Oceanicoccus sp. KOV_DT_Chl: one gene and its partner. The protein of the gene in region 2 interacts with the protein of the main gene of each other region in a pairwise test. Links are inferred from orthologs where the notes say so. Each region holds a gene or a part of one and is shown on either strand. Other genes may lie near its edges.

Region 1 (9,137 bases), on a different replicon or contig from region 2:
ATTGACTGAACCATCATCATTTTCCGGATGTTCTTCGCGGACTTTTACCATCGTTATTATATTAATCCTTTTGGTAATGAATAGAAGACGCTAACCATCACCACTAACGTCCGTTAGTGCCGAGTCAAATACCCCCGTCGATAAGTAACGATCACCTCGATCGCAAATAATCGCAACTATCACCGCATTTTCAACCTCGGCTGATAACTGCAATGCTCCCGCAACTGCACCACCAGAAGACACACCACAAAATATGCCCTCTTCTGCAGCTAAACGTTTCATCGTTTGCTCAGCCAACTGCTGATCGATATCGATCACCCGGTCTACTCGTGTACTATCAAAAATACTCGGTAGATATTGTTCTGGCCAACGCCGAATACCCGGAATACTGGAGCCATCTTCTGGCTGCAAACCAATAATTTCAATAGCTGGATTTTGTTCTTTTAGATAGCGCGAAACCCCCATAATGGTACCGGTGGTACCCATAGAACTCACGAAATGAGTAATTCGCTGTTGCGATTGTTGCCAAATCTCTGGCCCTGTCGTTTCATAATGGGCTATGGGATTATCGGCATTTGCAAACTGATCCAGCACAATCCCTTTGCCTTCTGCTTGCATCGCCAGAGCCAAGTCTCTGGCCCCCTCCATACCTTGTTGCTGGGTGACTTCAATCAGCTGCGCACCATAAGCAGCCATTGCCAGCTTACGCTCTGTACTCATATGATTGGGCATAATCAGCAGCATTTTATAACCTTTAATCGCCGCGGCCATTGCCAGTGCTATACCGGTGTTACCACTGGTCGCTTCTATTAACGTATCGCCAGGTTTAATGTCACCACGCATTTCTGCACGGTTGATCATACTCAGCGCAGGCCGATCTTTAACAGATCCCGCAGGGTTATTGCCCTCAAGCTTTAGCAAGATGGTATTGGTGGAATCTCCTATCATTCGCTGTAAGCGAACTAGCGGGGTAGAACCTACATAATCTTCGATGGTTGGAAAGACCATAACAACTTAAAACCTATTACATTCAGTGTGAATTATTAAATATCGACGATGATACACTGGCAATTTGCAATGAACCAGCAAGCCCACTCAGGCAACTTATAATTCCACCTTTTATGACTACAATTAGTTCGCAGATCTAGCGAAATAGTTCCCGGCTTTTTAACGGTTTATCACCTAAATAGACTTTTAATAACTGCCGACAAAGCTGTTTCGCGATGCGGCGATTGTGTTCATCAAACTGACCACAAGCAATGCCCAATAAATCCTTCCCCAGATAAACTGTGCCTGGAACTTGCTGGGCTTCGCCGGCAGGCACGCGTACCAGCCCCTGACCAACTAATAGTTGATAATGGTCAACTGGATCAAGCTGCTGGCCGGATTCCGCATCAACGGTCAAATCCAGGCCGTAACCCATCTCCTCTAATAAACGAAATTCAAAGCGGCGTAAAATTAGATCGATAGCTTCATCTCGCTGCAAACTTTTTAGCGCCCACTCATAGAGCGTATAAATCTCACTATGCACGTCATAGGACTGCAATAAACGCGACAGTAATTCATTAATATAAAAACCACTATATAAACGCTCTGCATGCAAGGGCATAGACGCCCCTCGGCACTCAAGTGCAGTAATGGTTTTTAAATCGGTTTTACCGGTCCAGCTAATTATTAGTGGAATAAAAGGTTGAGTTGCAGCACGTTTTTGCTTGGCTGTTTTGGAACTGGAGCGAACACCTTTGACCACACCGCTAATACGGCCAAAATCAGCGGTAAGAAAATCAACAATTAAGCTACTGTCGCGAAAGTTGCGCGTATGGAGAATATAAGCGGGCTGAGCATCGACGCGCATAAACTCAGCACCGATCAGTCAAATAATCACTGGAGAGAAAATTATTCATCATAACCTAAACTACGTAGTGCACGCTCATCGTCAGACCAACCAGACTTCACTTTCACCCATAATTTAAGCATAACTTTACGTTCAAACATGTTTTCCATTTCCAGCCTCGCCTCTTGGCCAATTAAACGCAATCGACTACCTTTATCACCAATCACAATGCGTTTTTGCCCTTCACGCTCGACCAGAATTAACGCGTGGATATGTAAGCTTTTACCACTGTCTTTAAAATCTTCGATTTCAACCGTCATGGCATAGGGCAACTCTGCACCCAACTGTCGCATGATTTTCTCCCGCACCAACTCCGCCGCCATAAAACGCTGACTACGATCAGTGATTTGATCTTCAGGAAATAGATGGATCGATTCAGGTAAAAAATTATGAATCGCTTGCTCTAAAGGCTCCAGATTTGAACCGTTCAATGCAGAGACTGGAATGAGTTCTGCAAAATTCATTTTTTGGTTACAGGATTCTACAAAAGGCAGTAACATCGATTTATCTTTAATTTGATCGACTTTATTAATCACCAATATCACCGGACAATCCGCGTGCTTCACTTGACCTAACACCCATTCATCGGCGTCAGTCCACTGCCCACGTTCGACTACAAACACCACCACATCCACATCATTAATGGTTGAGCTGGCAGCGCGATTCATATAGCGGTTAATAGCCTTATCCGCATCTCCGCCCTGATGAATACCAGGCGTGTCGACAAATATTGTTTGACAGTCACCCTCGGTTTTAATCCCCATCACCCGGTGACGGGTAGTCTGCGGCTTGCGCGAGGTAATGCTGATTTTCTGGCCGAGAATATGATTCAGCAATGTGGATTTACCCACATTGGGGCGACCAACAATAGCAACGTAACCACAACGGGGTTGTTCTGTCATAAGTATGTCTTTTAGTTAAAATTAATCGAACGATTATAGCTGCAAGAAATCCAATGCGGCCTGCGCAGCAACCTGTTCGGCAACTTTGCGGCTTGAACCCGAGCCGGTGAAACTCTGCTGCAAATGCTCCACTTGGCATTCTACGTCAAACAGCTGCTGGTGATCACTACCCGTGGTAGCGCGTAATAAATACTTGGGTAATCCGCGGCCTTTTGATTGCAGCCATTCCTGCAATAAAGATTTTGCATCTCGATTGGATTGCTGCGGAGAAATAGCCAGTAGTCGTGACTGATACCATGTCAATACATGTTGCCGACAGCTATCCATACCACCATCAAGAAATATCGCACCAATTAAAGCCTCAACCGCATCAGCCAAAATTGACTCACGGCGATGGCCGCCACTTTTCAATTCGCCCGGACCTAAATTAAGGTAATCACCCAGCTCGAATTCTATGGCAATCTCAGCTAGTGTGGCACCTTTGACTAACTGCGCCCGCATCTGACTTAGTTCACCTTCACGACAGTCAGGAAACTTGTAAAACAGCGCTTCAGCCATAAGAAAGTTAACAATAGAGTCACCCAAAAACTCTAACCGCTCATTGTTGTTGGCGCCAATACTGCGGTGACTTAACGCCAATTCAACGAGGGATATATCATTAAACTGATAGCCTAATCGCCTCACTAACGTACGTATTTTAGTTGGATTCAGTGACACTCGTTTAGGCCAGCTTACTATCTTTTGTCAGCTTTGAATTCGAATAGTAAATCATCAAACTTTACTACTACATCAATGTTATACATCATCGGTAAACGCTGCTCATACCTAGCATCAATCTTGATAATACCTTTATCGTTCTTAATACCGATATCTCTGGCATTCACCCCTTCAATCATATTGATTTCAAAAAACTTTCCAATTTTTGACTTCATGGCCCCGGTGCTCATGCCTTTAAATTCGTCCTTATCAATGGCCGACTGAATCGAGCTACGAACCGTAGCGCCTTCAATATAAACCGGGATCAATTTAATGGCCACAGTAGCGGCAAAACCGATAATCAATAGAATAAATAATATGGCCAATAGTGATAGGCCGGTTTGACGATGGGGAGTATGCATTGTAGTGGTTGCTCCTGTTGCTGGCTTTGCACCAAGTTTAGTGCCAATCCGCATAATTGTCCTGTAATTATACGGACACTATTGTATTAAACCGTCACGACTAAAGCTGGGTAGCTGCCCAAACGACGGCCAGTGCATCCAGATAGCAAACGCTTTACCTACAATGCGCTGCTCAGGCACCTGGCCCCAAACACGACTATCACTGCTGTTATCGCGATTATCACCCATCATCCAGTAATGACCTGGCTTTACTGTAATAGAGAAGTCATCCTTGCGCAGCACGCGCTTATTTTTATGGGCCAAATGCTCAGCGCCTAACAGATTCTCAGAAAATAGTTCAACCTGCGGATTAATTGGTGGTAGCTCTGCTAAAAAAGTTTGCGTAACCGGCTTCCCGTTCACAGTCAACATTTTATCTTTATAGGTAACTTGATCGCCAGGCAAACCTATGACGCGCTTAATAAAATAAATATCTTTATGCGGAGGGAAAAACACCATCACATCGCCGCGCTGCGGCTCCCCCAACTCAACCACCTTAGTTCCCAGCACAGGTAAACGCAGGCCATAAGTAAATTTATTAACCAGAATATAATCACCTACCTGAAGAGTAGGCACCATCGATGCAGAAGGTATTTGAAAGGGCTCAACAATAAATGAGCGCAGTACCAATACTATGGCCAACACTGGGAAGAATGAGCGCGCATACTCGCCAACGATCAGATCCTGCTTGAGATAACTTTCCAGAGAGTCACGTTGCTCCTGAGTATATTTACCCAAGTACTCCACCAACGCCTTAGAACTGGCAAAAGCATTACGGCCTTTGCGAAACAACAGATTATCCAAACCGGTAATAACACCGGACAACAGCGTCAGTATCACTAATACAAACGCAAAATCGCCATCTTTCACTAAAATAACCGCAGCCGCCCAACCCAACCACATAAATGAGACTAAATAAAACATCCATTGATTGGAAGCCGGCATTGTCTCCAGCTGTAGCTGATCAACGGGCACTGGCTGCCCCTTGGTTACGAGCTTATCTACTTTGTTCTGTAATTCAGGACGAACCAGCTTTTCCTGTAAAAACCAAATGACAATAGAGGCTAGTGCCACTAATAATAAAATTGAATCAACCATAGAACCATTTAAACCTTTAACATTTATTTATTATAGTTAGTTGCTCGAGCTAGCTATCCATTTTCAATACTGCCAGAAATGCACTTTGCGGTATCTCAACACTACCCACTTGTTTCATTCGCTTCTTACCCGCTTTTTGCTTTTCCAGTAATTTTTTCTTGCGTGAGGCATCGCCGCCATAACATTTTGCAGTCACATTTTTGCGTAACGCTTTGACTGTTTGCCTTGCTACTATCTGACCACCAATCGCCGCCTGAATAGCGACATCGAACATCTGTCGGTGAATTAATTCTTTCATTTTTTCGGTCAGCGAACGCCCTTTGGATTGAGCGTGATCACGATGCACAATCATCGCCAATGCATCAACCCGATCACCATTAATTAATACATCTAAACGAACCAGATTAGCATTTTCAAAACGCTCAAAACTGTAATCCAAGGAAGCATAACCCCGGCTCACTGATTTCAATCTATCAAAGAAATCCATCACCACTTCATTCATGGGAATTTCAAAACGTAACGACACCTGACGGCCAAGGAATTGCATATCTTTTTGCACGCCGCGCTTTTCTATACACAGCGTTAGTACATTGCCGAGATATTCCTGAGGTACAAGAATACTGACCGCTGCAATCGGCTCGCGAATTTCATTAATTTCACCCGCTCCCGGTAAAGCAGAGGGGTTATCCACCATCAAAATATCGCCATTATTTTTTTCAATTTCATAAATGACTGTCGGGGCGGTAGTGATCAAGTCTAAATCATATTCACGCTCAAGACGCTCTTGAATGATTTCCATGTGCAACATACCAAGGAAACCAATACGGAAACCAAACCCTAAGGCATCTGAAGATTCGGGCTCATAAAACAAGGAAGCATCATTCAGGGTCAGCTTGGCCAAGGCGTCACGAAAATCTTCATAATCATCCGAGGATACGGTAAACATACCGGCGTAGACCTGAGGCTTTATAGTCTGAAACCCCGGCAATTGTTTTACATCAGGGGTTTTAGCATGGGTAATGGTATCGCCTACCGGCGCACCATGAATGTCTTTAATACCCGCTACCACAAACCCCACTTCTCCCGCTTTCAGAGAGCCTGTGACCAGTCGCTTGGGGGTAAATATGCCAATGCTTTCGGCGATATGAGCTTTGCCCTGCGACTTCATAATAATCTTGTCGCCTTTTTTGATCTCGCCATTTTTTACTCGAACCAGCGACACCACACCAAGATAATTATCAAACCATGAATCAATAATCAGCGCCTGCAAGTCGGCGGTCACATCACCTTGGGGAGGCGGAATCAGCTCAACCAGCTGCTCAAGCAACTCATCTACACCCATTCCGGATTTCGCACTGACAGGAATCGCATGGGAGGCGTCAAGGCCGATAATTTCTTCTATTTCGTGCTTCACCGTATCGGGGTCAGCCTGCGGTAAATCCATTTTGTTCAATACCGGTAGTACTTCAAGCCCTTGCTCTATCGCTGTATAACAGTTTGCAACTGATTGCGCCTCAACACCCTGCGCAGCATCTACCACTAGCAATGCCCCTTCACAGGCGGCCAGCGAACGTGAAACCTCGTAAGTAAAGTCAACGTGACCAGGGTATCAATGAAATTCAGCATGTAGATGTTGCCATCTTTGGCTTTATATTTCAGCGTGACACTTTGTGCTTTGATGGTGATACCACGCTCGCGCTCGATATCCATGGAATCTAACACCTGCGAGGCCATTTCGCGGGCGGTTAAGCCTCCGCAAATCTGAATAAACCGGTCGGCCAAGGTAGATTTACCGTGGTCAATATGGGCAATGATGGAAAAATTTCGAATTAAAGCTAAATCACTCACTTACAAATACTACCTAATGGGCCAAGCGCGCGATTTTACAGTAAAGCCCCTAGCGGCGCTATCCGCGAAATGCCATAAGTCCAAGGAAAATCGTTAATAAATGAAATACTTAGCTGGGATGAAGCTGTTGGTGAGCATGGTAGCCCGTTGCTGGCGCCAGACCGATTAAAACTGGCTGCATGGTGATATTGTTACGATTAAACTGGGCGTGAATTCTGACCATACCCACACCCATAGCAAAACCGCACAGGGCGCCGATAAAGGCCATAAAATCACCCGGCCACCATTGACCTATTACTGATGCTCCAGCCAACAATGTCACTAAAGGCAATAAATAAACCAATAGCGCTCCACTAACCAACACCTGCTCGGGTACGCTGATTTCGACCTGATCATCAATCGCAAAATCGGTCGCTACACGTTCACCGAGTAGCACACGGATATGGTGGCGCCTGCCATTACCAATTTTATTCATCATGCCGTGGCCGCAGCCCTTTTGCGCAGAGCACGTATTGCAGGTACTCTGACGAATCGTCTCTACCCACAAACAATCATTTTCAATAGCCACTACGCGGCCGTTTTCTCTCATCATGGCAGTTGTTAAATACACCGTTAGCCGTGGAATAAAGCTGAATGGTTATTGTTGAGTAACCAGAGCGACAGAGGTAGCAACCTGCTGCGCCGTCCTGGCAGGAATTTCACCAACAACCGTTACTCTATGAGGATGCCCCGCCAATAGCAAGGTTCTTGAATAGGCGGTAGTAGCACCGCGCTGTGCGCGCCCTTCTTGTTCGCTCTTGCTTGCAACCTCAAAAAAGACTGAAAATACCGTTAAGCCATCAGTAAATGTGGCCATATCAGAGGTTACACCCGCTGCACCGGTAACAGTGGCGGTAAAACCCTTTGGCAACCAATTCACCTGCCAACCTTCCAAAAGTCGTGATTTTGAAGCCTCTACTTCCATGTTAGGGGCCGCATGCTGAGGCTTAAAGCTATGACCAGCATCGGAAAAATACTCGATAGGCTTGGCCACCCCCACCGTTATATCAACATACTGAAAACGCTCCAACACTTGGCCTTTGCTGCCGATAAGTTCAGAACGCAGCATTAAGCCAGTTGCTTCATCCAAAGCGAGCCTATAGCCAAAACGGTGCTGATCTTTAGGGGTAACCAGTATTTGCACCGCGTTACGCCCGGCCACGCGCGTCTCACCAGTTATATCAAACCGATAAAGATCAGCAATACTGGACGCTTGCTTCGTTCCAGCACTTCCAGCCCCGCCTGAATGCTGGTAAAAACGCAGCAAATGATGACCGGTATGAATACAATTAACCTCATGACCCCGGCGGATAATTTCACGCTGATCGCCATCCAAATAATCGAGGCGCTCGTACTCTTCACCAGCTATCACCGCATGGGCCATGCGCAACGACTCCATCCGCTCGCCTTGCTGAAAACTGAGGGTGCCACTGTAATTTAACTCGCGAAAACTATGTGACATTTTGTCTAGCCAACCGACTGCGTTAATGGGCTGCATTGATTGCACATCGGCAGCCACGCTAACTCGAGGCAGCAAGAAACCCAGCACCAAAAACAACAGCACCAGCCGAAGCTGGTGAGTCGTTGATATTGATCGAATAACACTAGATGTAACACAGAAAGACATCAATCCTACCTATTGCCCTATTTCTTGGCTGCTGGCCCCTGAATATCGTAATTACTCAATCGAGCAAATGACGCCATTCCCTGACCATTGTTTAACACTGCGCGCTGGGTATGGCGCAACATCAGCTGATCAAGTCTTTTTTGCATTTCCAGATCAGCATCTGCCGCGACCACATCATTACTAGCAGCAGGGCTGGTTAACAATCCTGCACTAGGCAAACTCTGATTTTGGTATCCCGCGACACTACCTGATGCCTGCAAACTGCCAGTCCCTGACCCCTGTATAGCCACCGGATAAACCCGACTGGCAACGGCAGGCTGATCAGCTGCTGGTACGCCATTATTCAACCCGGGGTAATCGACCCTGAAGTTTGCACACCAATCACCACTGCGGCGGCGACTGAAGCTGCCACGGCAAAACCGGCAACTGGCTGCCACCAGGCTTTGCTGGCCGTTGACGAATGAGCTGGCTGCTCGCTGATCGCCATACTAACCTGCTTTGAAATGTCCATATGCCGAAATTGCCCATGCACATCCTCGCCATGCATAACATCTCTTGCTAAATGATAACGG
Region 2 (9,921 bases):
CCGGTGTAGCAGGAGAGCCAATAGATGCGGCAATGGCCATAGTCACGACAAAAACATAACTGCTAAAAGTCAACTCTACTTGAAAAACCTGCGCTAAAAATACTGTAGCAACGCCTTGATAAAGCGCAGTGCCGGTCATATTAATAGTTGCACCCAACGGGACTAAAAATCTGGCCACACCTGCTCTTACTTGCAAATTTTCTTCAGTGACTTTCAACGTCAGCGGCATCACCGCCGCTGAGCTACTGGTCGAGAATGCGAGCAATAGCAACTCTTTGATATGGGCAAAAAAATAGCGAAGACTCACCACCCCTACCATTTTAATTATCACCACATACAATATTGCTAACAGCAATAAGCCACTAACCACAGTAAACACATACATCAACATGCCGGTCAGCACATCAATGCCTAAATTGGCCACCAGTCTACTAATCAACCCAAATACCGCCAATGGCGCTAAATACATTGCCCAGGACACCACTCGCATACTGACTTCCTGCAATGCTCCCAATAGATCGAACAATGGCTGTGCCTGTTTTGCCGGGATGGAAATCAAGGCAAACCCTAAAATAGAGGCAAATAAAATAACCTGCAACATCTCACCGGATACCATCGAGGCAATAGGGTTTTTCGGGAACAACGAAATAACTTTTTCAGGCATATCCTCTGCTGCCGGAAAACCTCCAGCAGTCTGCGTAGATACGCTAGCACTCATCATACTATCATCCAAAGCAGCACTATTTATGTGCTGGCCCGGTTGAATAATCTGGCCTAAACCAATACCGGCCACAGTACCAACAATGGTGGTGAACATAATAAAAGCCAGTGCCAACAAGCCAATTTTTTTCAATGCCTGGGGATCGCTGTTCGCAGCTAAACCGCGTACCACAGAAGCGATTACCAGCGGCACGACGATCATCTGTATTAACGCCAAAAATACTTGCCCTGGCAGCGCCAGCCAGGCAGTAATAATTCGGACCGTTTTCTTATCCACCAAACCCAGTTCAGGCCCTAGTAAGAAACCCAATGCAATCCCCAGTGCCAAAGCAATCAGGACTTGCAACCATAAGCGCCCTTTAACCCACCGCTCTAACCGATCAGTTAAATGGTGCAATGGGGGAGGTAAAAACGAGCATTACTAGACATACAGGCACCTTGCTTTAGTGGCAGGTTATTCCTTATCAGATGATCAAAAACTACCTCTTGATCTTAACATTCCCGACCAAGCCAGCGGTGATGCAATAGCTTGATCTATGACAAAGATATGCGAGTTCATACGCAGACCAATACCAGCACTTGAATCATTAAATAACTTTTCCTTGCTTGCTATTAATAATACTTGCCCTACCCTGATCTTTGCTGTAAATAGCTATTTTTTTAACCCCGAGTGCCTTGGGGTGCCCAACCGTCAGTTCGCTATTGATGTGCCAAGCATCACTCCACTCTACTGGATCTACGAATGTATAAGACACTTTTTGTAGTGGATGACGAAACCATCTCGCTTGAACAAGCATCGTTAAACGCGATTAGCTTTGAAACTTATCTGCGTGACTACCCGAAACTCAATGAGCCAAAGATTCGTGTCATTAACCTGTGCAATACCGAACGCTATTTAAGCCAGGGGTATTATTGTTCACTACTGGCAGAAGCCCGCCATCATCAAGCACTTCCCAGTATTAAAACTATTAATGCTTTGCGCACCTTTGCCAATAAAGGTGATGGCCTGTGGCTTAAAGGTAAAGAGTTACTGGTAGAAACTGACAACACGGAAATAGCAACCGTTAGCCATATCATGTGCATGGGTGAAGTTATTGATAGCCGCTATAAAAAACTGGCTAACCGGGTGTTCCAACAATATCCTGCACCCCTGTTAAAAATCAGTTTTGTAGCTGCCGCTTCCGGTGTTGCTGTTAATTTGGAGCGCTGTTCACTGCCAGAATTAAGCCAACAAGAGCAGGCCTTCTGTTTGGAGGTGCTACAAAAATATTCCCAATTACAGTGGCAAAAAAGCAGTGCCAGCAAGCAATATCGCTGGGACATGGCACTGTTAGTTAACCCCGAAGAAGCCGTACCACCCAGTGACAAATTGGCTATTGCACGTTTCATTAAAGCGGGAGAAAAATTAGGAATACGGGTACAGACTGTTACTGCTGCCGATTTACTGCATATCAATCAATTCGACGCGCTGTTTATTCGTGAAACTACAGCAATTGACCACCATACTTATCGTTTGGCATCAGAAGCTGAAGCCAATGGGCTCGTGGTACTTGATGACCCGGATTCCATTTTACGCTGTTGTAATAAAGTGTTTTTACACGACGCTTTTAACTATCAAAAGGTACCCAGCCTGACGACGTTGTTTATTAACGATAGTAGTGACGCCACCCTTGATACTCTGGAACAACAATTAGGCTATCCTGTCGTGCTTAAAATGCCTGAAGGCTCTTTTTCACGCGGTGTTTATAAAGCGGAAAACCGCGAAGTGTTATTTCAGACTCTACAGGACCTGTTAAAAGACTCGGCGCTAGTACTGGCACAGGAATTCTTGCGCACTGATTACGATTGGCGAGTGGGAGTACTTAATGGCCGGGCGATTTATGCCTGCCGTTACTATATGGCGCGTAACCACTGGCAAATTTACAACCATGACTCCAAGCGCTTCTTCTCTGGCGGTTTCGATACCCTGCCCACGTTTGAAGTTCCCAAAGCAGTATTGAATGCAGCGCTGAAATCTGCAGCCGTTGTTGGCAATGGTCTGTATGGCATCGATATCAAAGAAACTGATGGCAAGGCCTATGTATTGGAAGTCAATGACAACCCCAGTATTGACTGCGGGGTAGAGGATAAATATCTGGGCGAAGAATTGTATATGCAAATTATGTCTGAATTTTTGCGCCGACTGGAGTCCAGAGGCCGCTAGTATGCAGGCAAACACATTAAGCCAACCAGCAGCGTGGTTTCTGCAAGATTACCACGCCTGTCGGACAGATTTTTTACGCCGTTGTGACAATCAGCATTTGCCACATCAACAGCTACAATGGAATTTAACGCTTCCTGGAGAGACCAGTAGCTGGAGCAGCGACGCAATTTATTTTGGCAACCCTTCAGCCAATAAAGTACTGGTTATAATAAGTGGTACCCACGGTGTCGAAGGCTATTGTGGTAGCGCCTTGCAACGTTTTTTTCTGGCTGAGCTGGCAGCTCAAGGTACCCGGTTAGCGGAAGACAAAGCCGTCGTCATGTTGCACGCGTTAAACCCCTGGGGCATGGATCAAGCGCGTCGCTGCGATCATCAGGGTATTGATCTCAATCGCAATTTTATTGATTTCAACCAGACAGCTATCCCCCATCCTGACTATGAACACGTGTTAGCCTGTATGCAGCTGGACAGCATTTCTCGACGCCAGCAATTGCAACAGTTACAACAGCAATGGGGACAAAGCTATTTCGATAAAGTATTAAGCGGTGGTCAGTATCATATTAACTGGGCACCTTTTTATGGCGGCCAAAGCCCGGCGCACGCGCAAACAGTCATTAATGAATTAATTGCACAGTGGTCGTTAGCAGGTCGAGAATTACTGGTCATGGATTTACATACCGGTCTCGGCCCCTGGGGTTATGGCGAGCTGATATCCGACCACCCCAGTGGTAGCAACGGCAATCATTTCGCCAGGCAATTATTGGGACAGTCAGTCGCCGTAACCGCTGAGGGCGGTTCATTTTCAGTGCCTAAACAAGGGCTGTTAGATTACCGCTGGCATCAGCTAATGGAGGATAGCGGTTGTTTTTTAACCCTTGAATTCGGTAGCTACGGCACTGATGCACTGTTTGAAGTATTACTTGATGATCACGACTTATGGCGCCGAAAATGGCAATTGGAAGGCTCAGTGAGTAGTAATGAGCAGGCTAGTATCAGGCAACGGATGGTCGAACATTTCTGCCCGCAAGATCATTTATGGCAACAGTCAGTGCTAATGCGTGGCTGGCAATTATTTCATTATTTATTGGATAGCAATGTATGGCGTTAGCCGCCCCCATCGAACTTGATATTCGCGAAGCAGAACTGAGCGATGTAGATGCACTATTGGCAATTGAAGATCGCTGCTTTGACAGCGACAGGCTCACTCGTCGCAGCTTTCGACACTGGATTAAAGCCGAGCATGGCATTTTATTGGTAGCCCAGCAGCATCAAAAAATACTGGGTTATGGGCTGGTTTGGTGCCATCAAGGAACCCGGTTGGCGCGATTGTACTCGCTAGCGAGCTTACCCGAAGCACGCGGGCAAGGCGTTGCCCGACAATTATTATCAGCATTGGAAAAAGCCGCCGCTGAACAAGGACGATTATTTTTACGACTGGAAGTTGCCAAGCATAATGAGACGGCCATCGCCCTCTACCAAAATAATGGCTATCGAATTTTTGGCGAGTTTAGTGATTACTATGAAGATCACAGCGATGCCCTGCGCATGCAAAAAATTATTGCCCAGGTACAACAGGAAACCCTGCAATTACAGACGCCATGGTATTGTCAAACCACCAACTTCACTTGTGGCCCAGCTGCACTGATGATGGCCATGGCCAGCCTCGAACCAGAATTGCGAATGGATCAACAGCTGGAACTGGATATCTGGCGGCAAGCGACAAGTATTTTTATGACCTCCGGCCACGGCGGCTGTCACCCTTTTGGTTTAGCGCTAGCCGCTGGTGACAATAATTTTGAAACTGAAGTTTGGCTCAACACACATGACACGTTGTTTATTGATGGCGTGCGTAAACTCAACAAGAAAAATATTCTGGATGTAGTGCATCAACAATTTCTACAACGTACGGAAGCGCATCCAGCTATCAACATTCACTATGGCGACATCAACCAGCAACAAATTGCCGACTGGTTGCAACAAGGCTATGCCGTAGTGGTATTGATCAGCACCTATCAACTCGACGGTAAAAAAACGCCGCACTGGGTTACAGTAACCGGTATCGATGACCGCTGCCTATATGTCCACGACCCGGACCCTTCAGAAAAAAATCTGTTACCGATTGATTGCCAGTACTTGCCTATAGCCCGTGCCGACTTTGACAAAATGTCAGCTTTTGGGAGTAGCCGCTTGAGAACGGCTTTGGCAATAAAACCTCTGGAAGTTAACTAATGTATCTACGACCACAGTATTTAATGTGTAATTGGGGTGTTAACAGACTACCTGGAATGACAATAAAACGGGACGGGAGGAATTTGCTGTTGAGACTTTTTTAAAACACTGCGCTAACACATCACAAAAAAGATATCATTCCACCCAGTGAATAATATGTTCCTCATAGCCGTCAGGATGTACATACTCCTCGCTCAACGCACGCCCCTTAATCGACACACCCGTCTGATGCACCGTTTCAGGAGCACCCGAAATTAACGGATGCCAATCGGGCAATGGCTTTTTTTCTGCAACTAAACGATATGCGCAAGTAGATGGCAGCCAATGAAACTCTGCAACATCCTCTGGCCGTAGCCAAACACAGTTGGGGACCAACTCATTACGGCGCTGATACTCGGTGCAGCGGCAGTTATCATCCATATAGCGACAGACTACCTTGGTGTAATATACGTCGCCGGTATCTTCGTCTTCTAATTTATGCAGACAACATTTTGCGCAGCCGTCACATAAAGACTCCCATTCTTCAGAAGACATTTCTGCCAGAGTCTTTTGCTCCCAGAATACACGTTTAGCCATGGTTACATTTTACTGTTTTTTTCGTGGATGGCTCGCATGCTGGCGTCGGCCTGGGGTGGCATTTGCAGGAAGTAGCCTTCTGCGTCCAAGCCCGCTAACACCTTGGTAACATCCACCCTGGCCAATTTACGGGTGGGCTCTATTACCAACGTCATGGCCAATTCCGGCTTACCAAATTTTTTTAATAATACGGCGGGAACACGCTCCAAGTCTTCTTTTTTATCGACGTAGAGATACATACCTTCTTTTTTGGGGCTGCGGTAAATGGTACAAATCTTTTTCATGCTGTTCTCGACGTTTTTTTCAAACGTAACCAAGGGTGAACGATTAAGCTTCTCGCTGTAGCAAACTGAGCAAATCATCACCCACTACAGCCTTACGCCAACCACACAATGTTTCCGGTAAATGATAGCGCCCATCGTCAACACCCGAACGCAACAGAGCTTCGTAATCCCGTTTTTTTGCCAATAATTCTTCAGCCACTTGCAAATGTTCAGCCCTTGCCTGCACATGATTTTTTAATCGTTTTAGTATAGAGCCCGTTTCAGGGGGTAAGGGTTTGGGCAACGTCGCTGGTAGATCATTCTCATCCAAGGCCTGTGTTTGCTTAATAATCTGCAATAATTCATCGGCAGATCGGTGCAGTGTCTTTGAGCTAATATCACTGATCCGCGATAAACTTTTAAGATCGCCAGGTTGCACGCGAGCAATATCGTAGCAGCTGCTATCTTTTAATATCCGCCCCCGCGGTTTATCGCGCGCCCTTGCCTGCCCCTCGCGCCATGTGGTGACCGCTTGCAACACCGCAAGCTGTGATGACGACAACTTCCACACCGCTTTTACTTTTTATAATAATCTTCACTGTTATCCACTGCAGAAAATTTCTGCAACACGGTTGCGCATTCTTCCTGCAACCACGTCCAACGACCTTTTGCCGTTAAGGACTCCCGCAACCTTTCATACATCGTCGGTAAATACGCTACATCCAAGGCAGCATAATGAATCTGTGAAGCCGTTAGTGGTCGTTGTAACCAATTGGAGCGGGTCTCGCCTTTAGGCACATGAATTTGCAGCAACGCTTCCGTCATCCGCTGATAGCCTAAACTAAACCCCATCCATCCAGACCTGCGGCAATTTGAGTATCGACCAGTGGATTAGGAATAACACCGAACAAGCGATCAAACACTTCTAAATCTTCACTACAGGAATGCAGCACTTTAGTAATGTCTTTATTTTCTAACAGCGCGCTAAAGGGGCTGAAATCATCAATCGATAATGGGTCAATTAAAAAACAGCCAGTGCCATCTGAAACCTGCACCAAAGCACCAATGGGATAAAACGTATCGGTACGAATAAATTCTGTATCCAGTGCCAACACTGGTGCCTTGGCCCACTGTTGACAAAAACGTGCCAAATCTGTGTTGTTATCAATATAAACCGGGTGTTCAATTTGGTGCTGGCTGATATCCGTCATTATTAATCCACGACCCTACGGCCGGCTAGGGCATGGGCCAGTGTACCGGCATCCACATATTCCAATTCACCACCCAGCGGTACTCCGTGAGCAATACGTGACACTTTAATATTTAAGGCTTTGACTTGCTCTGTGATATAAAAAGCAGTGGCCTCGCCTTCTACGGTTGGGTTGGTGGCCAGGATAACTTCGTCAATTTTTTCCTGACGAAGGCGCAGCAACAAATCACTGACTCCGATCTCGGCGGGGCCAATACCATCTATTGGTGATAAATGCCCCATTAATACAAAATATAAACCGCGATAAATGCCGGACTGCTCAAAGGCAAAAACATCAGCCGGGGTTTCAACTACACAGATTGTAGATTGATCGCGCTTGGGGTCTTCACACAAAGAACAGCGCAATTGCTCGGTTAAGGTGCGACAATTTTCACAACGGGTGACACCGGTCATCGATTGCTCTAATTTTTTCGCTAATTTAAAACCGCCCTCACGGTCTCGCTCTAATAAATGAAAGGCCATGCGCTGAGCAGATTTTGGGCCTACTCCGGGCAAACAGCGAAGCGCGTCAACTAACTGGTCTATTAAGGGGCTAAATGCCATAGGACTTCTGTTCTTTGGTTGATTTTATAAAACATAATTTGCTGACTATTATAAAAAAGACTTAACTAAAGGGCATTTTAAATCCTGATAAATCCATACCGCCCGCCAGCCCGGACATGGCATCGCGATTAGTGGCTTCAACTTTACGCACCGCATCATTAACCGCAGCGGCCAACAAGTCTTCCAGTACTTCTTTATCTTCCGTTAACAAGCTGTCATCAATACTGACACGACGAACATCATGACGGCCATTCATCACAATTTTAACAAGGCCGGCACCAGCCTCTCCCTGCACTTCTTTTCCTGCCAGGTCTTCCTGTGCCTGCTGCATTTTCTCTTGCATCTGCTGCGCTTGCTTCATTAAATCATTAATGTTCATACATACCTCTTGGCTCCACGCTTGAGTTCCGTTTTAAATCGGTTCTACCGACTGCTCATCTAACTCTGCACCAAATTGATTAATTAATACTTGTATATTGGGATCATTTTGTAAACTGACTAAAGCTTGCTGTCTACGCTCCGCTTTCAGCCGCTCCTTTAAAATTGAAGGTGTTTCTACTGCCACCACACCCACGGTGATAGTCAATTTAATCGGCGCATTCAATGTCACCGCTAAATGCGACTCTATGCGATTACTGTAGCTTTCATTGAAGAGTGTCGCGTTATTTTCATCCAATAAAAGATGCACATGATCGCCGTCAATTTTTTGCAACACACAGTGGGAGGCGATATTGCCAACTACGCCACCAAAACCTAATTGCTCGAAGGCATGACTCCAGTTCTCCGGGGTCAGGTTTTGTAGTGATATTGACTCGGGTAAATCGGACTTAGGCTGCTGAGCAATCGCGATTGCCGCTGGTACTTCAACAGCAACTTGCAACTCAGCTCTAGCAGGCTTAGCCGCTACAACAGTTTCTGTAACTGCCGCCACTGTGGCTATCGCCGGTGCGGGTGCAGCTGCGGGCACTACCGACTCAGGTTCAGCTTCTACAACAGCTGGAGTAATGGCCGCAGGCGGTAGCGGCGCTTCAGACTTTTTTGTAGGTTGCGGCGCCTCCGAAGACACCGGGGGCTGACTGAGATCACTGTTTTGAATGCTTACTTGTGGCAGCTCAGGAATACCCGCCGGCTTAAACGCCAGCATCCGTAGCAACACCATTTCAAATCCACTACGCGGATCCGGTGCCAGCGGTAAATCACGCCGGCCATTTATTCCCAATTGATAAAATAACTGTACATCTTCTGCCGCCAATCGCGCTGCTAACTGCATCACCTGCTCACGGTCACCAAAGCTGTTGTCCGTTGCATCCGGTACCGCTTGCGCAATCGCAACTCTATGCAACAAAGTCAACAACTCTTCCAGCGCCGAACCGTAATCCGGCGCATGTTCTGACAAGCGCGCCACGGCCGCAAGTATTTGCGCACCATCCAGTGACGCCAGCGCTTCGAGAATATCGTATACCGCTGTTTGGTCGATGCTGCCAAGCATATTGCGAACATCGGCCTCCTGCAATTTACCGGAACCAAAGGAGATAGCCTGATCAGCCAAGCTCATGGCATCACGCATACTGCCATCGGCAGCACGGCCTAATAGCCATAAAGCCGGGTCATCAAAACCAACCATTTCCTGTTCAAGCACATATTGCAAATGGCCGACAATGCGTTCGGGGCTCATATTTTTTAAATTAAACTGCAGACAACGGGACAAAATAGTCGCGGGTAATTTCTGGGGATCTGTAGTCGCCAGCAAAAACTTCACATGGGGCGGTGGTTCTTCCAGGGTTTTTAACAAGGCATTAAAACTGTGAGTCGAAAGCATATGAACTTCATCGATCAGGTACACCTTATAGCGCCCAACTGTTGGCGCGTATTGCACATTTTCCAACAACTCGCGAGTGTCTTCGACTTTGGTGCGGGAGGCCGCATCCACTTCAATCAAATCAATAAAGCGGCCTTCATTAATAGACGCACATGCCCCGCATTGGCCGCAGGGCTCAGAGCTGACACCGGCTTCGCAGTTTAAACACTTGGCCAAAATTCGAGCGATGGTGGTTTTGCCCACACCACGGGTGCCTGTGAATAGATACGCATGGTGCAGTCGATTATGATCCAGCGCG

The links.
Region 1: the proteins of recR (region 2) and recO interact in binary tests that used the Escherichia coli proteins (3 or more experiments, as listed by UniProt). The link is inferred for Oceanicoccus sp. KOV_DT_Chl from one-to-one orthologs.

Annotation. Positions count from the first base shown.
Region 1 is NZ_FQLF01000004.1:1,539-10,675, reverse strand. What follows is about bases 1-2,988. They hold recO (DNA repair protein RecO), read right to left. Parts: upstream 1,856-2,988; coding sequence 1,145-1,855; downstream 1-1,144. Other genes in these bases: rnc (ribonuclease III), read right to left, coding at 2,830-2,988; era (GTPase Era), read right to left, coding at 1,897-2,796; cysM (cysteine synthase CysM), read right to left, coding at 91-1,008; relA (GTP diphosphokinase), read right to left, coding at 1-51. Outside these bases: more of rnc, read right to left, coding at 2,989-3,513; UNITIG_RS15490 (DUF4845 domain-containing protein), read right to left, coding at 3,531-3,914; lepB (signal peptidase I), read right to left, coding at 3,993-4,856; UNITIG_RS15475 (SoxR reducing system RseC family protein), read right to left, coding at 7,009-7,491; UNITIG_RS15470 (MucB/RseB C-terminal domain-containing protein), read right to left, coding at 7,537-8,565; UNITIG_RS15465 (hypothetical protein), read right to left, coding at 8,583-8,912; UNITIG_RS15460 (sigma-E factor negative regulatory protein), read right to left, coding at 8,909-9,137. UniProt on the Escherichia coli protein: Involved in DNA repair and RecF pathway recombination.
Region 2 is NZ_FQLF01000001.1:754,627-764,547, reverse strand. The notes cover bases 6,005-8,883. They hold recR (recombination mediator RecR), read right to left. Parts: upstream 7,805-8,883; coding sequence 7,205-7,804; downstream 6,005-7,204. Other genes in these bases: dnaX (DNA polymerase III subunit gamma/tau), read right to left, coding at 8,217-8,883; UNITIG_RS03485 (YbaB/EbfC family nucleoid-associated protein), read right to left, coding at 7,866-8,183; UNITIG_RS24895 (ribonuclease D), read right to left, coding at 6,828-7,202; UNITIG_RS24900 (hypothetical protein), read right to left, coding at 6,568-6,843; UNITIG_RS24005 (HRDC domain-containing protein), read right to left, coding at 6,056-6,553. In the rest of the region: UNITIG_RS03525 (dicarboxylate/amino acid:cation symporter), read right to left, coding at 1-1,066; UNITIG_RS03520 (RimK family protein), read left to right, coding at 1,463-2,923; UNITIG_RS03515 (DUF2817 domain-containing protein), read left to right, coding at 2,925-4,031; UNITIG_RS03510 (GNAT family N-acetyltransferase/peptidase C39 family protein), read left to right, coding at 4,022-5,152; UNITIG_RS03505 (YcgN family cysteine cluster protein), read right to left, coding at 5,288-5,728; more of UNITIG_RS03500, read right to left, coding at 5,731-6,004; more of dnaX, read right to left, coding at 8,884-9,921. UniProt on the Escherichia coli protein: May play a role in DNA repair. It seems to be involved in an RecBC-independent recombinational process of DNA repair. It may act with RecF and RecO.